Regions from separate parts of the Streptococcus urinalis 2285-97 genome, predicted to be linked through region 2. Evidence: predicted binding sites of a transcription regulator. Region 2 holds the regulator's gene; the other holds the start of a gene.

Region 1 (3,865 bases), 1.1 Mb from region 2:
AAATCGATATCTGGTTGTTCGTAGAAGAGCCACATGCCTTTTGCTGCATCCATTGGTGAACCACCACCCAAGGCTATAATGGTATCTGGTTGGAAATCACGCATCATCTCAGCACCTTTGTAGACTGTTGTGATATCTGGATCAGGTTCGACATCAGTGAACACATGAATAGAAACTTTATTTTTTCGTAAATACAATTGGTCAGTGACGCGTTTAACAAATCCTAGTTTCTCAATAGATTTGTCAGTAACAATCATAACACGTTCAATATCTGCAGCATCTTGAAGGTATTGAATTGAATTACGTTCAAAATAAATTTTTGAAGGAACTTTAAACCATTGCATATTATTACGACGTTTCCCTACTTTCTTGATGTTTAAAAGATTAATAGCACTGACGTTATCACCAACTGAGTTTCTACCATATGAACCACAACCGAGTGTTAGTGATGGAATAAAGGCATTATAAACATCTCCAATTCCTCCAAATGTTGAAGGTGAATTCCAAATAATACGCATAGCCTTCATTTCTGTTCCAAATCTTTTAGCAAGAGATTCATCTTTTGTATGGATAGCTGCAGAATGTCCAAGTCCATGGAACTCAACCATTTGTCGCGCTTTCTTTAGTCCATCTTCTGCTGATTCAGCTTTTAATACCGCAATGACTGGTGATAATTTTTCACGCGTAAGAGGTTCTTTTTCACTGACTTCAGCACATTCAGCTGCTAATATATTTGTTTCTTCTGGAACACTAAATCCAGCTTGTTCAGCAATCCAAGTAGCAGGTTTTCCAACAATATCTGGGTTAAGTTTAGCACCAGCACAGTTTTTACTATTTGCTTTAACTCCGAAGCAAAACTCTTCTAAGAGAGCTTTTTCTTTTTTATTGACAAAATATGTCTTGTAAGATTTAAATTCTGCAATAAATTCTTTATAAATTTCTTTGTCTACGATAACAGCCTGCTCTGAAGCACAAACCATACCATTGTCAAATGATTTTGACATGACAATATCATGTGCTGCTTGACGAATATCAGCTGATTTTTCAATGTAAGCCGGAACATTCCCTGCCCCCACGCCGAGTGCTGGTTTCCCACAGGAGTATGCCGCACGCACCATTGCATTTCCACCTGTAGCAAGGATAGTTGCAATACCATCATGATTCATCAATGCCCCAGTCGCTTCCATTGAAGGCTCAGTAATCCACTGAATACAATTTTCTGGAGCACCTGCTTCAATCGCAGCATCACGAACAATTTGTGCAGCATGAGCGGATGATTCTTGTGCTGAAGGGTGGAAACCAAACACAATTGGATTTCTTGTTTTTAAAGCAATTAGTGATTTAAATATAGCTGTTGACGTTGGATTAGTTGTTGGTGTAATTCCACAAATAACCCCTACCGGTTCAGCAATTTTAGTCAATCCTGTAATAGGATCATCTTCTATGACACCAACTGTTTTGACACCACGCATATTGTTTACAACATGTTCACAAGCAAATAAATTTTTAGTTGCTTTATCTTCAAAGACACCACGTCCGGTTTCTTCATAAGCATGCATTGCTAAAATACCATGTGCATCTAAGGCTGCAACTGAAGCTTTTGCGACAATACAATCAACTTGTTCTTGATTTAATTGTCGAAATGCATCTAATGCAATAAGTCCATTTTGGACAAGCTCATCAACATGTTTTTGAGCTTGATTCAACTTTTGTTCAGGTGACATTTTTTTATCAGCCATTCAATTCTCCTCTAGAAATCTTTATTGTTAAAAGTTTCACAAATTTATTTACAAGATTATTATAACAAAAAAATATAATTTGTAAATAGTTTCACAATCTTTTTTGTGATTATTTTAACAATATTTTTTTTAAAAGAAAAAGAAACCTATTAAGGTTTCTTATTTTGGATTTTGTTTTGCAACTTTTCTAACCGCTGATTGTACCGTATCGACATAGAGTGTTGCACCTTTTGTCGTTGAATCACTATAGTGTACACCATCTGTACCATCCCAAATATCAGGATTCTCAACTGCTACTTTATACCAGTCAGCAACGGTTACATAACTGTATTTTTGAGCTAACTTTATTTCATAGTCACGAGCTTCTGCAACTTGAGTAATATTCTTACTATTGTAAGGAGACACAAAGACTAGTCTATGTCCTTTTGGTAATTTTTTAATAAAAGCATTTAGATCCGTTTTATAATGATCAAGTGAATTTACCCCAATGGCTACTACAACTGTTTGAGACAAAGTATTACTTGTTATATGATTAGAAAAAATATCATAAGCTTCTGAGAAGTTACGGCTAACCGCTGCATCTAGTTGAGCTTCTGGCATGATACTTGAAAATGCACTGCTTGATCTTAATGCTACTGAATCACCTATGATAGTGATATCACTCAAGGCATTTGCATCTCCAGCAGCAAGAGTATGTGTACGATTAATACTATTTCTAGCTTGTTCAAGAGAACTAGCTAATAGTTCATTTTCAAATTTTCCGACACTAGGTGCTAAAAAGCCAGTTAATAGTGTTATAACTGCAAGCACACCTGCTAAAGTATATAACCATTTTAGATAAGGTTTTAAATCTAATGACAAACCAAATAAATGTGGTTCTTTTCCAGCAATCAATGGTTCAATAACATAAAAGGATAATGTTGAAAAAATAAATGAGCATAATACTGTTAGAATAACCGCAATCCAATTGGGGCCCAATTGTGAAAAGATAATGTAAAACGGCCAGTGGAATAGATACACTCCATAACTAATATCAGCTATATAAGTAATCACAAAGGGTTCTTTGCTATTAGGTGTCTTCTCATGAAGTACACGCGCTGCATAAATCATGATAGAGGCAAAAAAGCTTGCTAATACAAAGCCAAATAAATAAGTAATCAGTTGGTTAAAGTCAAGAACTAATGTCAAAATAAGCAACATTAGAAAACTACCAATCATCACACTTAAAACTTGCTTCGTTTGCCAATGCTTTACATTCTTTTGAAAACGCGTTGTTGTTTCTTTTATCCCTGTCATTGTTGCAAACATAGCACCTAGGAAAAATGGAAAGCTATGAGCTAATGTTGAAAAATAAATAAGTGAAAAGTTATTAACCAGAAAAGCTCTGATAAACATTGTCAAAAAGCTAATTGCGAAAATACCAGTCGATGCTAGAAAGACGTAGCCTCTAAACTTAGTCGGTTCATAATGTTTTCTAGCTAAAAGCCAGACAATAAGTGCCCAAATTATATAAAAATGAACTTCTATTGCCAAACTCCATGTATGAACAAAGAGATGTGGAATGAACTGGCTTTCATAATTGCCACCGGTCAAAATTTCATAGAAATTAGTTGTGAAACCTATAGCAGCCGCAATCTGTGCCCCAATTCCAGCGATAAAATCTCGTCTTACTAAGAAGGTAAATGGCATGGTAACCAAAACCATAATAATAACTGGTGGAACAATACGATAAAATCGCCGTCTCAAGAATCCAATAATATCAATAGTCTTTTTCTTGGTGTACTCATCAATTAAGAGAGCTGTGATTAAATATCCTGAAAAAGTAAAGAAGATATCAACTCCGATAAAACCACCTGGAAAAGCATGTTTAAAAAAATGGTAGAGCAGTACTAATAATAGCCCTGTCACACGTATAAATGAAAACCATTTTACTCTCATTTTTGATATATCCCCTGTTTAAAGGTTCCTTTATAAACCTTTCCATTCTTTGCTTTTAGTTTTCCTTGACCATCTGGCTGGCCGTTTTTAAAATTACCTTTATAAGACCAACCATTACTTGCTACAAATTGACCCTGTCCATTGAAGACACCGTTTGAGAAATTTCCTGTATAGGTATCTCCGTTAGC
Region 2 (3,865 bases):
ATGTTGATGCGGTCCAAGTAGCTGGTAAATTGGATATTAATCTTGAAAAAGATAATATTGATTTCCTATCACTATCTGCACATAAATTTCATGGACCAAAAGGTATCGGTCTTCTTTATCATCGTTCACAACAATTCGATAGCCTTCTTCACGGAGGTGACCAAGAAAATAAAAGACGAGCTAGTACGGAAAATCTAATTGGAATTTCTGGAATGACTCAAGCATTAAAAACAGCTATTCAAAATAGAGATGATAATCTGCAAAAAGTTACTCATTTAAAATCATACTTTTTAGAGTCTATTTCTGATTTAAACTATTATTTAAATGAATCAAAAAATAGCTTACCATACGTGATTAACATTGGATTTCCTGGTAAGAAAAATGATATTTTATTGACGCAACTTGATTTAATGGGTATAGCTATTTCAACAGGATCGGCTTGTACTGCTGGTGCAGTCGAACCAAGTCATGTTTTGGAAAGCATTTATGGTGACTCTTCATCTAGGCTTGAAGAGTCCGTTAGAATTAGTCTTTCTGAATTAAATACTGAAAAAGATATCAGTGAGCTTAGTAAAGCACTACATACAATATTAGGGAAATAATAATGGCATTTGAAAAAGAAATTCATTTAACAGATTGTAAATTCACTTATAGTATAAGCAATAATATTAAAGCTTATACATTAAGAGATACTACCTTTAATCAAACAAAAATTGGAAATTATGAATTAACCAGATTACTAGAAGAGGTTCCTAATTCTGGAGAAGGCTTTCCTTTAAAGATTACAATAAATAAAGGACTAGATGCTTTTAAATTAGCAATAACTGATAAATCTGGTCTTCGTCTTGTTAATATTTTTAAATCTGATAAACATAAGATTTTACAAGATAAGTTTTATTTCTTAATGGATAGTCTTGTTGAGCGCGGTATTTTTGACAAAAAGTAATATTTTCGCTTTAATAATTATAATAAATATTAGAGAGAAGGCATATCTTATGCTAACAATTAATTACTTAAATGACAGCAAACAAGAGAAAGTTCTTACCTATGACAATTTTGAAGAATTTGAACTGTCTCGCTTTGCTTGTGCCATTAATATTGCTGATTACTACAAAGTTTCAAAAGTTGAATTAGATGGTGAAACGATTGATTACACTGGAAATATTGGTGATCTCTATCTCTTTTTGACTAAACGTTTAAAAACTAAAGCTTAAAAAATCTATGCTACTATAGGTTTTTTTTATAGCAAAATAAAACCTATATTGTTGCAGAATTCACAAGCTATTTGTTACAATAGTGTTGAAAAAATAACAAGGAGAAAAAAACGTGACTATTGAGAAAACAATTCCTAAAGCGACTGCAAAACGTCTCTCACTTTATTATAGAATTTTTAAACGTTTCCATGCAGATGAAATTGACAAAGCAAGTTCAAAACAAATAGCTGATGCTATGGGGATTGACTCTGCGACTGTCAGACGTGATTTTTCCTACTTTGGAGAACTTGGACGTCGTGGATTCGGTTATGATGTTAAAAAGTTAATGAACTTTTTTGCAGATATTTTAAATGATCATTCTACTACTAATGTTATTTTAGTGGGCTGTGGTAATATTGGAAGAGCTCTTCTTCACTATCGATTCCATGATCGTAATAAAATGCAAATTGCGCTTGGTTTTGATACAGATGATAATGAACTAGTTGGTAGCAAAACACAAGACGGCATTCCAGTTTATGGTATTTCATCAATCAAAGAAAAACTCTCAGAAACCAATATTGAAACTGCTATCCTCACTGTTCCAAGTACTGAAGCTCAACAAGTCGCAGATGAACTAATTGATGCTGGAATTAAAGGTATCTTAAGTTTTTCACCTGTTCATTTACAAGTACCAAAAGGGGTAATTGTTCAGTATGTTGATTTGACTAGTGAATTACAAACCTTACTTTATTTTATGAATCAATCTCAAAATGACTAATTAGAGGAGAAAACATGTCCAAACCAATTATCGGTATAACAGCTAACCAACGCCTTAATCCATCTTTAGATGATATTCCATGGTCTTATGCACCAACAGGATTTGTAGAAGGTGTTAAGGAGGCTGGGGGCACTCCACTTCTTCTACCAATTGTTGACGAAAAGACGGCAAAACAGTATGTTCAGATGGTGGATAAACTCATACTTATTGGTGGACAAAATGTAGATCCAAATTTTTATGGAGAAAGCAATCAAGCTTATGAAGATGATTTCATGATTGAAAGAGATTTCTTTGAAATCGCATTAATTAAAGAAGCAATCAAACTTAAGAAACCTATCTTTACTGTCTGTCGTGGTATGCAACTTATGAATGTTGTTTTGGGTGGTACTTTAAATCAAAATATACCCAATCACTGGCAATTAGAACCTTCTGAAACCATAACACAATAATTTACCATAAAAAGGATTCGATACTTGAGCCCATTTATGGACTAAAAAATAAAGTCAATACTTTTCACCGTCAATCAATAAAACAATTAGGCAGTGGTCTGGAAGTTATCGCATCTGACCCAACTGACGATACGATTGAAGCTGTGACTTCTACCAACCCCGATATCCGATTTTTAGGTGTTCAATGGCATCCTGAGATGCTTTGCCATAAACGTCAGGAAGAAAAAGATTTATTTGACTATGTTGTTAATAAACTCTAAATAATTTGATTTTTTTCCTTAAAACTATAATAATGATGTTTACCAACGATGATGTGATCTAGGCAGTTTATGCCTAGTTCTTCACATGATCGTTTTATTTTAGCAGTAAATTGAATATCATAGTCACTTGGAAAAACATTATTTGAGGGATGATTATGTGCTAATATTAAGGATGTTGCTAAATTTTTACAAGCATGAAATAGAATTTCTCGTGGTTCTGCAATTGATTTAGTAACAGTTCCTTTAAATATTACCTTTTCTTCTATAATTCTATTTTGACTATCTAAATATATGGCCAATAGATGCTCTTGTTTGTGAAAACCAATTTGATAAATTAATCTTTTTGCTAATTGTTGACTTGATTTGATTTTATCCTCAAATTGATACTGAGATTGAAAAATACGTTTTGAGAATTCAATCATAGCCTTTATTTCGACAGCTTTAACACTACCTATTCCTGTTAGTTGTTCTAGCTCTGCTAAGGATAATTGACTAAAAATTCCTAAAGATGGTATTTTCTTCAGAATGTGATCAGCAAGTGCAAGGACTGGTTTATCTTTTAGGCCAGTCCTTAGTAAAATGGCTAGTAGTTCTTGATTACTTAGTGTTTCTGGTCCAAATTGTCTTAATCTTTCGCGAGGTTGTTGATTGCTTTCGTTTACTTTTAATTGATACATTGATACAACTCCTTATACTATTATTCGAAAAAAAAAGAGTTTAAACATTAGTTTTTAAACTCTTTTTGATAATATGATCTTTCAAAATTTGGTAAAGGCTCGCAGCTAAAGGAACAGCAACCAACATACCAGGTATATTCCACAAGGCACCACCAATAGTGATAGCTAAAATGACCCACATTCCTGGTAAACCAATAGAATTACCGACAACTCTAGGATAGATAACATTTCCTTCAAATTGTTGTAATATCACAATAAAAATAATAAAGAAAACTGCTTTTGGAAATGATTCCGTCAGAATCAATATAAAACCTATTGAAGCACCAATGAATGCTCCAAAAACTGGAATTAATGCTGAAAAACCAACTAAGACACCAATCGTCGCTGCAAATGGTAATTTAAAAATCATCATCCCTACTGCCGTAAGTGTTCCTAATATAATGGCATCCATACTCTGACCAATAAAAAATCGGTGAAAACGGAAATTCAAAATATTAACAACATAATG

The links. Region 2 encodes Rex, which represses fermentation and respiration genes when NADH is low (regulators of the CRP and FNR family bind a similar motif). Its sites were predicted from a motif close to TTGTGAANTANTTCACAA; they were not measured.
Region 1: the regulator Rex is predicted to act here: its motif matches at 1,843-1,860, upstream of adhE (bifunctional acetaldehyde-CoA/alcohol dehydrogenase).

The regions. Positions count from the first base shown of each region.
Region 1 covers NZ_AEUZ02000001.1:2,090,763-2,094,627, forward strand. Annotated here, with positions in the region: gene adhE (bifunctional acetaldehyde-CoA/alcohol dehydrogenase) at 1-1,739, opposite strand, end outside; gene STRUR_RS10810 (acyltransferase family protein) at 1,899-3,677, opposite strand; gene STRUR_RS10815 (MORN repeat-containing protein) at 3,674-3,865, opposite strand, start outside.
Region 2 covers NZ_AEUZ02000001.1:1,000,454-1,004,318, reverse strand. Annotated here, with positions in the region: gene STRUR_RS05120 (cysteine desulfurase family protein) at 1-602, shown strand, start outside; gene STRUR_RS05115 (DUF1831 domain-containing protein) at 605-946, shown strand; gene STRUR_RS05110 (DUF4649 family protein) at 996-1,214, shown strand; gene STRUR_RS05105 (redox-sensing transcriptional repressor Rex) at 1,327-1,971, shown strand; partial or broken gene STRUR_RS11885 (gamma-glutamyl-gamma-aminobutyrate hydrolase family protein) at 1,986-2,680, shown strand; gene radC (RadC family protein) at 2,677-3,357, opposite strand; gene STRUR_RS05090 (AI-2E family transporter) at 3,398-3,865, opposite strand, start outside.